2 regions of the Diaphorobacter sp. ED-3 genome follow, and region 2 is predicted to be linked to the other one. Evidence: predicted binding sites of a transcription regulator. Region 2 holds the regulator's gene; the other holds the start of a gene.
The links. Region 2 encodes LexA, which represses DNA repair genes until DNA is damaged. Its sites were predicted from a motif close to ACTGTATNNNNATACAGT; they were not measured.

Region 1: a site for LexA is predicted at 4,610-4,627, ahead of PCQ86_RS13125 (VRR-NUC domain-containing protein). Genes of this name have one in related genera too.

What each region holds. Positions count from the first base shown of each region.
Region 1 is NZ_CP115182.1:2,694,072-2,701,815, reverse strand. It holds gene PCQ86_RS13155 (YeeE/YedE family protein) at 1-173, opposite strand, end outside; gene PCQ86_RS13150 (ArsR/SmtB family transcription factor) at 178-501, opposite strand; gene PCQ86_RS13145 (MBL fold metallo-hydrolase) at 609-1,511, shown strand; gene PCQ86_RS13140 (TlpA disulfide reductase family protein) at 1,550-2,383, opposite strand; gene PCQ86_RS13135 (ATP-binding protein) at 2,391-3,851, opposite strand; gene PCQ86_RS13130 (response regulator) at 3,848-4,525, opposite strand; gene PCQ86_RS13125 (VRR-NUC domain-containing protein) at 4,635-6,320, shown strand; gene PCQ86_RS13120 (ATP-dependent DNA helicase) at 6,317-7,744, shown strand, end outside.
Region 2 is NZ_CP115182.1:2,549,097-2,556,840, reverse strand. It holds gene hrpA (ATP-dependent RNA helicase HrpA) at 1-600, shown strand, start outside; gene PCQ86_RS12495 (pyridoxamine 5'-phosphate oxidase family protein) at 834-1,334, opposite strand; gene PCQ86_RS12490 (hypothetical protein) at 1,456-1,857, opposite strand; gene lexA (transcriptional repressor LexA) at 2,019-2,693, opposite strand; gene PCQ86_RS12480 (asparaginase) at 2,776-3,747, shown strand; gene adk (adenylate kinase) at 3,835-4,491, opposite strand; gene kdsB (3-deoxy-manno-octulosonate cytidylyltransferase) at 4,613-5,401, opposite strand; gene PCQ86_RS12465 (Trm112 family protein) at 5,398-5,580, opposite strand; gene lpxK (tetraacyldisaccharide 4'-kinase) at 5,589-6,605, opposite strand; gene PCQ86_RS12455 (ExbD/TolR family protein) at 6,616-7,041, opposite strand; gene PCQ86_RS12450 (MotA/TolQ/ExbB proton channel family protein) at 7,073-7,711, opposite strand.

The DNA.
Region 1 (7,744 bases), 140 kb from region 2:
CAGCCCCAGTTGGCAACGCTGGCCCAGCTGCTGCGCTGCAGCAGCGCGCCCACGATGCCGCTGATGCCGGCGATGCGCCCCAGCAGCACGATCAGCAGCGCCGCGGCCAGGCCGATCAGCATGCCGCCGGCCAGCGATGACCAGGGGGTGAACGAATTCCAGAGGATGGTCATGGGATCAAGCTCCTTGCTTGCAGAAAAGGCGATGGATGGCCTGCATCAGCTGCAGTGCGCGGTCGTCCGCCAGTTGGTACCAGATGAATTTGCCTTCACGGCGGGTTTGCACCAGCCCGTCGCGGCGCAATACGCCCAACTGCTGCGACAGCGTGGGCTGGCCGATGCCGGTGAGCTGCTCCAGCTCACCCACGGTGCGCTCGCCTTCGGTCAGCTGGCACAGCAGCATGAGCCGGTCTTCGTTGCCCAGCAGCTTGAGCATGGTCACGGCTTCGCCCGCATGGGCGCGCATGGCGGGCAGGTCCAGGGTCGTGGCGTCGTCAATCATGATGGAGGTGCAAAACAATATGTTTTCATATAATATATCAAAAAATAAACTGTTGTTGGTTGGTGGTGCTGCTTCGGCACTTCCGTCTTCATTGCGAAAGGACCTTCATGCCCCACGCCTCCATGCATATCGAGCCCTTCTTCGACCCCGTGACGGGCACCGTGAGCTATGTGCTCGCAGACACCGACGCCGGCCAAGCGGCCGTGATCGACCCCGTGCTGGATTTCGAGCCGAAGTCCGGCACGCTGACCAGCGCCTCATCGGATCGCATCATTGAATACGTGCGCCGCCAGGGCTGGCAGGTGCAGTGGATCCTGGAAACCCACGCACACGCCGACCATCTCTCGGGCGCGCAGCACATACGCCACCACCTCGGCGGCAAGGTCGCCATCGGCGCGCACATCCGCGCGGTGCAGCAGCTCTTTCGCAGCGTGTTCCATTTCGAGCGCAGCTTCCTGCCCGACGGCAGCCAGTTCGACCACCTGTTCGAGGACGGCGAGACCTTCCATGTCGGCGGGCTGGAGCTGACGGCGCTGCATGTGCCGGGCCACACGCCTGCCGACATGGCCTACCGCGTGGGTGACGACGTGTTCGTGGGCGACACGCTGTTCATGCCCGACGTGGGTACGGCCCGCGCGGACTTCCCGGGCGGTGACGCCGCCACGCTGTACCGCTCCATCCAGCGCCTGCTGGCGCTGCCCGCGCACACCCGACTGCACATGTGCCACGACTATCCGCCCGAGAACCGCGCACCTGCCTGGGTCAGCACCGTGGCAGAGCAACGCAGCGGCAACATCCATGTGCACGAGGGCGTGACCGAGGCCGCGTTCGTGCAGATGCGCACCGCGCGGGACGCCACACTGGCCATGCCCACGCTCATCCTGCCTTCAGTGCAGGTCAATGTGCGCGCCGGCAAGCTGCCGCCCGCGCAGGACGACGGGCGTACCTATATCCAGCTGCCCATCAATGCGTTCCTGAAAGGGGCTGGCGCGCCGCAGGGCATGTCGTGACGTCGGCGGCGCACCTCTTTGCGCCAGCGGCCGCGTTGCTAAGGGGCGGAGTGGCCGCTGATGAGCGCGAGGTGTTGGGCCAGCGTGGCAGCCGACAGCTCGCCCACGCGCACCGCGGCCAGACGGCCCTGGCGGTCATAGAACAGGGTGGTGGGCAGGGCTTTGTGGCCCAGCGCGCTACCCAGCTGGCCCGCTGAGTCCAGCAGCACATCGGCGGCCGGCAGGCGCTGCTGCGCAGCAAACCGGGCGACTGTCTCGGGAGGCTCCCCCTGGTTCACCCACAGAAAACGCACCTGTGACTGGGGCGACTGGGCCTCGCGCGCCTGCAGCATGACGGGCATCTCGCGCCGGCAGGGCGGGCACCAACTGGCCCACAGGTTCACCACCACGGGCTGCCCCTTCAGCTCTGGCAGGGCGACCGTGCGCGCATCCAGCGCTACGCCTTGCCATGAGGGCAGGGCGGCCTGCTCGCGCGGTGCTGTAGCCTGCAGCACGCCCCAACCCAGCAGCCCTACGCCGGCGAATGTGGCCAGCCCGGCCGTGGCGCTTTGCCGCCATGGGCTGCGGCGCAGCCACAGCAGCGCGACATAAAGCAGCGCGGCGCCCAGGCCCGCCCAGGGCGACCACCCGCCGTCGCGGATGTCGAGCACAGCCACCGGCGCGCTGGCATACAGATCCGCATAGCGCAGCACAAAGCCCAGCCGCGCCGCGATCAGTGCGACCAGGGGCAGCCGCCAGCCATGCGGGCCGCCCGTCAGGCCACGCCGTGCGGCCAGTCGCTCATGCACCATCGTGCCCAACTGCCAGGCGCCCAGGAGCACCAGCAACATCCACGGCAGGACCAGTGGGCCCAGGTGCAGCACGCGGTCCACGGCGGCGTCAGTCCCTTGCTGCCGAAGAGGTCACCGCCAGCGCCGGAAGGCACAGCCGCGCCCGCAGGCCGGGCTCGGCCGGTTCCAGCGTCAGCGTGCCATGGGCGCTTTCGGCGATGCGGCGCACGATCGTCAGGCCCAGGCCGCTGCCGGGCGAGGTGCTGGACTTGCGCCAGAAACGCCGCAGCGCTTGCTCGCACTCCGCAGGGGTCAGGCCGGGGCCTTCGTCGCGCACACAGACTTCCACCGTGCCCGGGCCGGCAGCATCGGCTTGCCAGCGTAGCGTGGCGCTCACAGGGGCGGGGCCCTGGTGATGGCGCAGCGCGTTGTCGATCAGGTTGGTGATGGCGCAGGCCAGCAGCGCGGGGGGCAGCGGTAGCTGTATTGCCTGCCAGGCTGCCGGGTCGGCGGGTATTTCTGCCGCGTCCAGCGGTGGGGAGGGCAACTGAATGCCCTCGTTCTCGGCACGCTGCAGGGACTGGCTGCAGGCCAGGCGAAAGGCCTGCGCGATGCCGGTGCCCACGGTGGCGCGCGCCTCTCCCGCGCTGGCGCTTTCCACGCGTGCAAGCTGCAGCAGTTGCTCCAGCGTGGCGTGCATGTGGTCGATGCCTTCGCCCGCTTGGCGCAGTGCGTTGGCGGCCTTGTCGGGGCTGGCGTTGTTGTTGCCCGCGGCAAGTGTCAGCTGCGCCACCTGCACATGGGTCTTGATGGCGGTGAGCGGCGTGCGCAGCTCATGCGCCGCGTCGGCGGTCCAGCGGCGCTCGTGTTCCATGCTGGCGTCCATGCGCGCCAGCAACTGATTCAGGCTGTCCACCAGCGGGGCCAGTTCCTTGACGTCGCGGCCCGACTGCACGGGCGTGGGGTCGTGGGGCGGGCGCTGCACCAGCTCCTCGCGCAGGCGCTGCAGCGGGCGCAGGCTGCGCGTGCCCATCCACCAGGTCAGCAGCAGGATGACGGCAAGCGCCAGCACGAAGGGCAGCACCAGCGTGCGCACGAAGGTCTGCACCAATTGGTCGCGCACATCCAGTCGGTCGGCGGTGGCCACGCGCACGCCCTTGTCCTCCAGCACATAGGTGCGCCACTGCTTGCCGCCCTTGGTGATCTGGCCAAAGCCCGCGTTGCCCGCAGAGGCCATGTCCGGGATGTTGTTGGTGCGCGCGATGGGCAGGATGTCCACTTCGCTGCGCACCAGGCTCACCTCGCAGGCCACGCCATCGCGGCCAATGACCGACAGCAGCGCATCGTTGCTGGCGCGCGGCGCTGCCGCCAGCTCGGCCTGCTGGAACTGCTGCACGATGCCCACCACCATCCGGGCCGATGCGATGAGGCGGTCGTCCAGCAGCGTGCGCAGCTCGCGCTGCATGTTGGTGAACTGCCAGATCGCCACGCCGCTCCAGACCAGGCAAATGGTCAGGCTCAGGCCCAGCACCAGCCGAACCCGCAGGCTTTGCACCGGTCGTGCCGTCATGCCGCACCGCCGCAGTAGCGCGCGCCCAGCCGAAAGCCCAGGCCGCGCACGGTGTCGATCACATCGGCGCCGAGCTTCTTGCGCAGATGGTGCACGTGCACGTTCACGGTGTTGCTGCCCACGTCCTGGTCCAGACCGTACAGGCTGTCATGCAGCTGCGCCGCGCTCAGCACGCGCCCATGCGCCTGCAGCAGGGCCTGCAGCAGCGCCCATTCGCGACGCGAGATGTCTATCGCCACGCCGTTGCGCGTGACTTCGCCGGTGGCCATGTTGACCTGGCAGTCGCCCAGCGCCAGCAGGTCGCTGGTGCGCCCGCCCGCGCGGCGCAGCAGGGCGCGCAGGCGCAGCACCAGCTCCTGCAGGTCGAAGGGTTTGGTCAGGTAGTCGTCGGTGCCGGTCTGAAAGCCGGCCACCTTGTCCTCGATGGTGCTGCGCGCGGTAAGGATCAGCACCGGCAGCGCCAACCCCTTGGCGCGCCACTGGCGCAGCAGGCTGATGCCGTCGCCATCGGGCAGCCCTAAGTCCAGCACGCAGGCATCGAACTGGCGGCTGGCCATGTGGGCCTGCGCCTGCGCCACGCTGCCCGCGGTGTCGCTGGTGAAGCCGTGCAGCTCCAGCCCGGCCTGGATGCCGCTGGCCACCAGCGCGTTGTCTTCGACGATCAGGATGTGCATGCGGCCCGCTTGGCAAAAGCCCGCATTCTAGGAACGGCGCGTTATCCCCACATTAACGGCGCACCCGCTGCGCCGGTATCATTGACTGTATAAACGCACAGTCTTCTGTATGCCGCAGCCCGGCCCTGCGCCTGCACCGCACCGCTTTTACTACCTGCACAACTTCCAGCGTGCGCTGGACTGGCTGCACACGCGCTATGGCGACCTGCTCGGTGGGGACGACCTGCAGTTCCTCACCGACTTTCGGCAACTGCCCCAGGCCGCACAGGCCCTGCTGGTGCGCATGGTGATGCGGCGCGGGCCGTGGTTTCGCGCGAGCAAGCTGGCCTATGACGAGATTCCCGACACGCGAGACGCCGCCGCGCCGTTGCTGTCGCGGGGCTGGCTGTGCGCTGATGCGCCCCTGGGTCTATCGGAGCTGTTCGCCTTGCACACCAAGCGCGAGCTGCTACAGATTTTGCAGGGCACTGCGCTGCACCCCACCATGCGCAAGGCCGAGATGCTGCAGGCCCTGGCCGACCGCGCTGACCTGCGGCAGCCCTACGCCGCCTGGCACCCGCATGCCGACGAGCCCGTTTGGCACGTGACGGTGGGCGCGCGCTGCGAGCGGCTGCGGCTCATGTTCTTCGGCAACCTGCACCAGAGCTGGGCGGAGTTCGTGCTGGCCGACCTGGGCGTGTTCCGCTACGAGGCCGTGCCGCTGGACGCTGCCTCGCGCGCCTTCCAGCATCAGGCCGATGTGGACACCTACCTTGCCCTCAGCGCCTGCCGCCAGGCGCTGGACGCGGAGGGCTTCGACGCCGCTGCGCTGCTGCAGGCACTGGCCGCCGCGCACAGCGCTACGCCGTGGCTGGAGCAGCGCCGCGCGCGGGTCCTGCTGCGCGTGGGGCAGGCCTGCGAGCGCGCGCGCGACTGGCCGCTGGCCGCGCAGGCCTACGCCGCCAGCCGCGCCCCCGGTGCGCGCCACCGCCAGATCCGCGTGCTGGAGCGCATGCAATGCTCCGATCAGGCTCTAGCCCTTGCCCATCAAGCGCTGGCTGCTCCTGAAAGTGAAGAAGAACACCAGCGCGTGGCGCGCATGCTGCCGCGCCTGCGCCGCAGTCTGGGGCAGGGCGGCGGGCCGCGCCGGCCGGCACTGGCCCCGGCCGTGGCTGCGCTGCGCATGGACGTGGAACTGCCCGCGCCCACGCCACCCCACTCGGTGGAGCACGCGCTGCGCGCGCACTGGCACTGCGCCGAGGCGCCGGTGTTTTATGTGGAGAACACGCTCGTCAACGCGCTGTTCGGCCTGCTGTGCTGGCCGGCCATCTTTGCGCCGCTGCCGGGCGCGTTCTTCCACCCCTTCCAGAGCGGCCCGGCCGACCTGGCCGCGCCCGACTTCGTGGCGCGCCGCCAGGCCTTGTTCAACGCCTGCCTGGCCGAACTGCACGACGGCCGCTACCGCGCCACCATCCTGCAGCGCTTTGAAGAGAAGCACGGCACCCAGTCGCCCTTCGTGGCCTGGGGCGCGTTGAGCGCCGAACTGCTGGCGCTGGCGCTGGACTGCATTCCGCCCGCGCACCTGGAGCGGCTGTTCGCCCGGCTGCTGTGCGACGTGCAGGCCAACCGCACCGGCCTGCCCGACCTGGTGCGCTTTTGGCCCGGCCGCCCGCCCGGGGCCGAGCGCTATGCGCTGGTGGAGGTGAAGGCCCCCGGCGACAAGCTGCAGGACAACCAGATCCGCTGGCTGGCGTATTGCGTGGACCATGGCATTCCGGTGCAGGTGTGCCACGTGCAGTGGTGCGGCCCGGCATGACGGCCGCCCCGCGCCCCCACGTGGTGGCCGTGCGCGCGCTGTGCGAGTTCACGGCCCGCACGGGTGACCTGGACCTACGCTTCACCCCCGCCCCCAGCGCGCTCGAAGGCATGGAGGGCCACCGCGCGGTGCAGCAGCGCCGCGGCGCAGGCTACGAGGCCGAGGTGCCGCTGAGCGGCACGTACGACCACTTGACGGTGCGCGGCCGTGCCGATGGCTGGAACGCGGCGCTGGGGCAGCTCGAAGAAATCAAGACCTACCGCGGCACGCTCGACAGCGTGCGCCCCCACCACCGCGCGCTGCACTGGGCCCAGGCCCAGGTGTACGGCCACCTGCTGTGCCAGGCGCACGGGCTGGCAGGGCTCAAGCTTGCGCTGGTCTACGTGCACGCCACCACCCATGCCGAGACCGTACTGGTGCAGGAACACACCGCCGCCGCGCTGCAGGCGTTCTTTGCCACGCAGTGCCAGCGCTACCTGGCCTGGGCGCACAGCGAGGCCGCGCACCGCCAGCAGCGCAACGCCGCCCTGGTGCGGCTGCGCTTTCCGCTGCCCGCATTCCGCGCCGGGCAGCGCGAGCTGGCCGTGGCCGTGTACCGCACTGCACACCCCAACGCAGAGGGCGCCAGCGCCCCCGCCGGGCGTTGCCTGCTGGCCCAGGCGCCCACCGGCATCGGCAAGACCCTGGGCACGCTGTTCCCGCTGCTCAAGGCTATGGCGCCCCCGGCTATGGCGCCCCCGGCTATGGCGCACCAGGCCATGACCACGCCAGGGCAGGGCGGGCCGGCCCCGGCCGCTGCCGCTGCCGCATCCGGCGCCGCCGCCGATGCGGTGGCCAACGGGGACACGGAAGTCATCAAAAAAGAGAGCGCGCCCCGCGCACCCAGCGGCCTGGACAAGCTGTTTTTCCTCACCGCCAAGGGCACGGGCCACGGCCTGGCGCTGCATGCGCTGGCCCAGTTGCAGGGCGCATTGGCCCCGCGCACGCCCGGCACGCCGCTGCGCGTGCTGGACCTGCACGCGCGCGACAAGACCTGCGAACACCCCGGCAGCGCCTGCCATGGCGATGCCTGCCCGCTGGCGCGCGGCTTCTTTGACCGGCTGCCCGCCGCCCGCGCTGCCGCCGTGCAGCAGCCCGCGCCGTGGGATGCGCCCGCCGTGCGCGGCGTGGCGCTGCAGCACGGCATCTGCCCCTACTACCTGTCGCAAGAGCTGGTGCGCTGGGCCGACGTGGTGGTGGCCGACTACCACTACTACTACGACAGCGCCGCCATGCTCTACGCCCTCACGCAGCAGCAGGGCTGGCGCGTGGCCGTGCTGGTGGACGAGGCCCACAACCTGCTGGAGCGCGCGCGCAGCATGTACACCGCGCCGCTCTCGCCCTTCGAGCTGGCCGCCGCACGCCAGGCCGCCACCGGCCCCGTG
Region 2 (7,744 bases):
GTGGCCTTCATGCCGCTGGGCACGCAGGAGGAGCTGCGCGCACAAATCATCGACGTGGCCATCGACCGCGCCTTCCTGCAAGAGCCGCTGCCCAGCAACGAGGCACAGTTCAAGCAGCGCGTGCAGGACGGGCGCGGGCGCCTCACGCTGATCGCCAACGAGGTGGCGCGCATGGCGGCGGCCATTCTCATCGAATACGCCGCCACGCAGCGCAAGATCAAGGACACCAAGAACGCTCCCGAGGCCACGGCCGACGCGTCACAGCAGCTGCAGCGCCTGATGCCCAAGCAGTTCATCGCCGCCGCGCCCTGGGCGCAGCTGCAGCACTACGCGCGCTACCTCAAGGCCATCGCCACGCGCCTGGACAAGTACCGCGCCGACCCGGCACGCGATGCCGCCAAGCTCAAGGAACTGCAGCCGCTGGAGCAGCGCTATTGGCGCATGGTGGCCGAGCGCAAGGGCCAGGTGGATGCCCGCATGCAGGAGTACCGCTGGATGCTGGAGGAACTGCGCGTGAGCTTCTTCGCGCAGGAGTTGCGCACGCCGTATCCGGTCAGCGGCAAGCGGCTGGACAAGGTCTGGTCGCAACTGGTGTCTTGAGAGCGGCTCTCGCGCGGGGACAGGCCGTCGGGGCAGATGTGCTGCCACCAGCCGCCGTGGGCGGGGCCGTTCATGCTTTGGCGCGCACGGCGAGCGTCCGCCAACCCGTCACCAAACCGGCCCTGGCAGCGACCCGTGTGGCCTTCCCAGGCACCGGGCTTGCGGCCGCCAGCGCTCGCCTGGGCGGAACGGCCCTTGCCATCCAACTGCTGGCGGCGCCGATCGCCCCAGCGTCAAGACATGAGCAGCGCCTTCAGCTCCTCGGCAGATAAATCCCGCGCCGCGCCAAACCCTGCCACGTGGCGGCCCGCCGAAGGGATGATCTGCACGAACTGGAAGTCGCCCAGCGCCGTCATGGGCGCTGCCTCAGGGAAGTGCCGCAGGTAGGCGGCGCGCGCGCTGGCGGCTGCCTCGGGCGCAAGCAGTACGGCTTGTCCTTGGATGGCAACGCGCTCCAGCGCATGCACGGGCTGGGCCGCGTCCTCGGGCGCCGTGATCAGGAGAGAAACCGCGGGCGATTGCCGCAGGTTACGGGTATGGGCGGCGAGGGCGCTGACATGCAATACCAGCACCTGGGCCGTGGAGTCGATGGCATACGGAACGAACGACACCGCCGGCGTTGTGAATGGAACCGTTTCCGCGCCGGGCAGGGTTTGCAGCGTTGCCAGCGCGGCCGTGCGCCGGCCCCACAGCAGTTGCCGCAGCAAGCGGTCCAGGCGGGACTCGTGGGTCATGGCGTGCTTGGGGGCGGGCAGTTGCAAGTGCCGTGCATTGTAGAAACGGGCCTGCGATGAACGCGCTGCGGCCGTGACGCCTTCGAAAAGTGTCAGAAGTGGTCGCAGCAGTGCCCCGCGGTCAGCGCAGGGCCAGGCGCTCCAGTTCCGCGCACACATCGGCCATGCGGCCGGAAATCACGAGCTTGCACGCGTCGTCGGTGTCATGGCGCAGGATCACGCGCAGGGGGAGCGAACGGGTGGAGATCGCAGGCCGCAGACCTGTGTGCTGCATGGCCGCATCCGCGGCAGGCATGGCAAAGGCGCGGTGGCGGGCCGGATTTTCTTGCGCCATGCCCGCCACGGCGGGGCTATCGGGAGGGCCGGCGTTGGGCGTCGCTCGCTGGAGTGCATCGGCGCGTCCGTGCGTGGTGCAGGCAGAGGGTGCAGCGCCGCGCGACATATGGCGTGCGGCCAGTCCCCATCGGCGCAGGCGGCGCAAGGGGCGGGAAAGGGAGGCAAAGGCAAAGAGGGCAAATCCCATGTGAAGACTCCGGCATGCCAGGGCATGAAGGTGGAACACAGGCAGGATTGCCAAGGACGTCAAGCGCGCATCCGCAGGGTTGGCATGCCGCAGCCACGGGGCATGCCCGGGCTACCGCCTGCCAGACGCCCGCCACCTGCGGCGGCGCTGCATTCAACGGACTACATGAGCATGGTGTTGCGTATCAGGCCCACGGCCAGCCCTTCGATCTCGAAAGGTTCGCCCGGCTCGACGCGGATCACCGGGTAGTCGGGGTTCTCGGGCAGCAGCTCGATGGCGCTGCCTGTGCGGCGCAGGCGCTTGACCGTGACGTCATCGCCCAGGCGCGCCACGATGATTTGCCCGTTGCGCGCCTCGCGCGTTGCCTGTACGGCGAGCAGGTCGCCGTCCATGATGCCCGCGTCGCGCATGGACATGCCGCGCACCTTGAGCAGGTAGTCGGGCTTGTGCGCAAACAGGCTGCCTTCCACCGTATAGGTCTGGTCCACATGCTCCTGGGCGAGAATGGGCGAGCCTGCCGCCACGCGGCCCACCAGCGGCAGCGTGAGCTGCGACAGGCCGGGTATCGGCAGGTTGAACTGGGCGCCGCGCGCCGCATTGATGTTGCGCACGGTTTCGCCGCGCAGCCGGATGCCGCGCGAGGTGCCGCTGACCAGTTCGATCACGCCCTTGCGGGCCAGCGCCTGCAGGTGCTCCTCGGCCGCGTTGGCGGACTTGAAACCCAGCTCTGCCGCGATCTCGGCGCGGGTGGGCGGGGCGCCGGTGCGCGCGATGGCGGTCTGGATCAGGTCCAGGATCTGCTGCTGGCGGGCGGTGAGCTTGGGACTGTCGAGCATGGTGCGATCCAATGCGGTCGGTGGTTGAGTGGGTTACTGTTTTTTAATCCAGTATCTGTATTTTTGAACAGTTTTTGGAGGGATGCAAGTGGCAGCTGCAAGAAAAATCGTCGTTATGGGCACCGGCGGCACGATTGCGGGCTCTTCCGCGGTGCAAGGCGCGAACGTGGGCTACACGGCCGGGCAGATCGGCGTGGAGCAATTGCTGGCCGCGGTGCCCGGGCTGGTGCAGGCCGCGGGCGGCGCGCTGGTGGCTGAACAGGTGGTGCAGCTGGACAGCAAGGACATGGGCTTTGACGTGTGGACGCGGCTGGCCGGTCGTTGCGCCGCACACCTGGCCGACCCGGCCGTGGCCGGCGTCGTCATCACCCACGGCACGGATACGCTGGAGGAAACCGCCTGGCTGCTGCACAACCTGCTCGATACCACCGCCAAGCCAGTGGTACTGACCTGTGCCATGCGTCCGGCCACGGCGCTCGCGCCGGACGGGCCGCAGAACCTGCTGGATGCCGTCACACTGGCGGCCGATCCCTCGGCGCGGGGGGTTCTGATGGCGGCCGCTGGCGTGGTGCACGGGGCACGCGAGGTGAGCAAGGTGCACCCGCTGCGGCTGGACGCGTTCGACTCCGGCGATGCTGGGCCTCTGGGCTGGATGGAAGCGGGGCGCGTGCGCTGGGCCCGCGGCCTTGCGCCGCAGGTGGAACAGCCCGCGCATGGCGCGCTGGTGCCGATCCTGCCAGATGCCGCCTGGCCACGCGTGGAAATCGTCCTCAGCCACGCCGGCGCGGATGGCGCGTTGGTGGACTGGCTGGTGGAGAAGGGCGTGCACGGCCTCGTGGTGGCCGCCACCGGCAATGGCACGCTGCACCATGCGCTGGAGGCCGCGCTCGCGCGTGCCGTGGCGGCCGGGGTGCAGGTGCGCGTGGCTTCGCGCTGCCCGCAGGGGCGGATGATGGACCTGACGGGCACGCCCTGGCGCGATGCGGATGGGCTGAGCCCTGTGAAGGCACGGGTCAGCCTGCTGCTGGAGCTGATGCAGTCCGCTAATTCATAAGCACCGTCATGGGCCGAGGCGCTTGCCTGGGCACACAGCACAACGCCCCGCATTGCGGGGCGTTGGCGGGGGCCGGCGGCGGGTTCGTCAGCTTGACAGTGCCGTCAGGGCGCGCTGGGTGATTTCCTCCACGCTGCCGGTGCCTTGAATGGCTCGGTACTTAGGCGCGTTGGCGGGATCGGACTTGGCCCAGCTGGAGTAATAGTCCACCAGCGGGCGGGTCTGGTCGCTGTAGACCTGCAGGCGCTTCTTGACGGTTTCTTCCTTGTCGTCCTCGCGCTGCACCAGGGGCTCGCCCGTCACGTCGTCCTTGCCTTCGACCTTGGGCGGGTTGAACTTCACGTGGTAGGTGCGGCCCGAAGCCGGGTGGGAGCGGCGGCCGCTCATGCGCTCGATGATGGCGTCGAACGGCACGTCGATCTCCAGCACATAGTCGAGCTTCACGCCCGCGGCCTTCATGGCGTCTGCCTGGGGGATGGTGCGTGGGAATCCGTCGAACAGGAAACCCTGGGCGCAGTCGGGCTCGGCGATGCGCTCCTTCACCAGGTTGATGATCAGGTCGTCGCTGACGAGCTGGCCCGCATCCATGACGGCCTTGGCTTGCAGGCCCAGGGGCGTGCCGGCCTTGACGGCGGCGCGCAGCATGTCGCCGGTGGAGATCTGGGGGATGCCGAATTTCTGGCAGATGAACGCGGCCTGCGTACCCTTTCCGGCGCCGGGAGCGCCGAGCAGAATCAGTCTCATGGATGTCCTCTAGTGTTTTGAAATCAGCGGGCACGCTTGCCGTCGGCGCGCCAGCGCGGGACAGGTGCTCTTGTTGCGAACAAGGATAGCACGCGGGCCATGCGCCAAGCTGACGACCGCGCTAGCCGCCCAGGAGGGTGCGCACGCGCTCCAGGTCGGCTGGCGTGTCCACGCCCGCACCGGGTGCGCTGCCGGTCACGTGCACGGCGATGCGGTGGCCGTGCCAGAGGGCGCGCAGCTGCTCCAGCGCTTCCAGTTGCTCGGTCGGCGCCGCTGGTAGCTGTGGAAACCGGCGCAGAAAGCCTGCCCGGTAGCTGTAGATGCCGATGTGCCGTAGCGGTGCGAAACCCACGGGCACCCCCGGTTGGCCCGGCTGCCACCAGAGGCTGCCCGGCGCGTGGTCGCGTGCGTGGGGGATGGGGGCGCGGCTGAAGTAGTGCGCGAGGCCCTGCGCGTCCAGCACCACCTTCACCACGTTGGGGTTCGCAAAGTCCTCCGCGCTGTCGATGGCGTGCGCGGCGGTGCCCATGCTGGCATCGCCGCGCGCATGCAGCAGTGCGGCCACGGCGTCGATCAGCCGTGGGTCGATGAGGGGCTCGTCACCCTGTACGTTCACCACAATGTCTTCGCCCGCCAGGCCCAGCAGCTCGCAGGCCTCGGCCAGGCGATCGCTGCCGCTGGCGTGGTCGGCGCGCGTCAGCAGAGCCTGCACCCCATGCGCCTGGCAGGCCTGGACGATGCGCGCGTCGTCCGCCGCGACCACGCAGCGCAGGGCGCCGCTCTGGCTGGCGCGGCGGGCCACATGCACCACCATGGGCAGCCCGGCGATATCGGCCAGGGGCTTGTTGGGCAGGCGGGTGGAGGCCAGGCGCGCCGGTATCAGCACCGTGAACGGTGCGGCGCGACTCACTGTTCCAGCTCCTCGTCGCTCAAGGGGCGGGCCTCGTTTTCCAGCAGCACGGGAATGCCGTCGCGCACGGGATAGGCCAGCCGCGCGCTGCGCGAGATGAGTTCCTGGCGTTCGCGGTCGTAGGTCAGCGGGCCCTTGGTGACGGGGCAGACCAGCAGTTCAAGCAGTTTGGGATCCATGGTGTTCCTCAATGGCCGGACGATGATAGCGACGCCAGGCGGGCGTCGAGCGTGTCGAAGAAGGCCGGCGGGATCCGCAGGGCCAGCGGCACGGCCAGCGCGTCCGGGTGCGCGGGCCAGAGCTTGACGGCGTCTTTTTCGGTACAAATCAGCCGTAAGCGCTTATCCGGCGGGCGCTGCCAGCTAGAAAAATCATAGTGATCGGGCAGTGCTTCCTTGCTCCCGGGCTGAAGGCCCCTGGCGTGCAGCATCGCAAAAAAGTCGTGCGGCCGGGCGATCGCCGCGAGTGCGTGCAACGGTTCGCCCTGCAATTGCTCCAGCGGCAGGTGCTGCCCGCTGGCATTCACGGCATGGGCGGCGAGTTCACGTGACAGCGCGAATTGCGGCGCGACCCCACCGGGCGGGGAGCCGGCGTGGAGCACCAGGTCCACCGCGCGCGGCCAGGGCTCGCGCAGCGGGCCGGCGGGCAGCAGCCAGCCGTTGCCGGCGCCTTCGTCGTTGAAGACGCAGACTTCCAGGTCGCGCGCCAGGGCCAGGTGCTGCAGGCCGTCGTCGCAAACCAGGATGTTGGTGGCGGGGTGGGCGGCCAGCAGCGCGCGCCCTGCCTGGGCACGCCTGCGCGCCACGAAGACCGGGGCGCCGCTGGCGCGGGCGATGAGCAGCGGCTCGTCGCCCACCTCGGCCGCGCTGCTGGCGGGCAGCACTTCGTGGCAGTCTGAGGTGGCGCGGCCGTATCCCCGCGAGATGACGCCCGGCCGCCAGCCGCGGGCCTGCAGGTGGCGCACCACGGCCAGGGTCACGGGCGTTTTGCCGGCGCCGCCAGCGATCACGTTGCCGACCACGATGACGGGCACGGGCAGTCGCTCGCTGCGCAGCAGACCCGTGCGATAGAGCGCGCGGCGCAGCGCCGTGAGCACGCCGTACAGCAGCGACAGCGGCCACAGCGCCAGGGCCAGCGCGCCACGGTGCTGCCAGGCGCCGCGCAGCCGCTCGGCCAGGGGGGACGGGCGGCCGGGCGCGGCCATCGGCGCAGGCTTACTTGCCGGCCGTGGCCGACGACTGGGTGGCAAAGGTGATCTGCGACAGGCCCACGCGGCGCGCGGCCTCCATCACCGTGACCACGGACTGGTGGGGGGCCGATGCGTCGGCGCTGATGATGACCACGCTGTTCGGCCCCGCAGTGGCGGCATCGGCCAGCGCCCGCGCCACCTGGTCGACCTGCCGGCCCTCCAGCGTGGTCTTGTTGATGGCGTAGCGTCCGTCGGCGGCCACGGCCACGATGACTTCCTTGGGGTGGTCGCGCAACTGCTGAGCGTCCGCTACGGGCAGGGTGAGCTGCAGCTCGGTGAACTTGCTGTAGGTGGTGGTCAGCATCAGGAAGATGAGGATCACCAACAGCACGTCGATGAAGGGGATCAGGTTGATCTCCGGTTCTTCCTTTTGGCGGGGGCGAAAGTTCATGGCGAAACGTGCCTCTGTGCGCTGGCGCCGCTCACTTGCGCAGGCGGTTGATGTGCCGCACGAATTGCTCGGACGCCAGTTCCAGCGTCAACAGGTAGGCGTCCACGCGGCTGCGGAAGTAGCGCCAGAAGATCAGCGCCGGTATGGCCACGATCAGGCCGAAGGCGGTGTTGTACAGCGCAATGGAGATGCCGTGCGCCAGTTGCGCAGGGTTGCCGCCACCCGTCGCGCCCACGGCGCCCGTGCCGGCCTGGGAGCCGAAGATCTCGATCATGCCGATCACCGTGCCCAGCAGGCCCAGCAGCGGTGCGGCCGAGGCGATGGTGGCCAGGGCGTTGAGGTACTTCTCCAGCCGGTGGGCGACGGCGCGGCCGGCACCCTCCATGGCGGCGCGCACGTCGGCCTCGGTGCTCTGGGGGTTGCTGTTGAGCGTGCGCAGGCCGCTGGCCAGCACTTCGCCCAGGGCCGAGTTCTGCGCCAGCTGGTTCACCACGTCGGGCGAGGGAATGGACTTGGAGGAGACCGAGATGGCCTCGTCCAGCAGCTTCGGGGGGGCCACACGGGCGGTCTTCAGTGCGACGAAGCGCTCAAAAACCAGCGCCAGCGCCAGGATGGAACAGGCAATCAGGGGCCAGATCGGCCAGCCCGCGGCTTGTATGATCGACAGCAATTCTCACTCCGCTCACGTAAAAAGCAGCGGGGA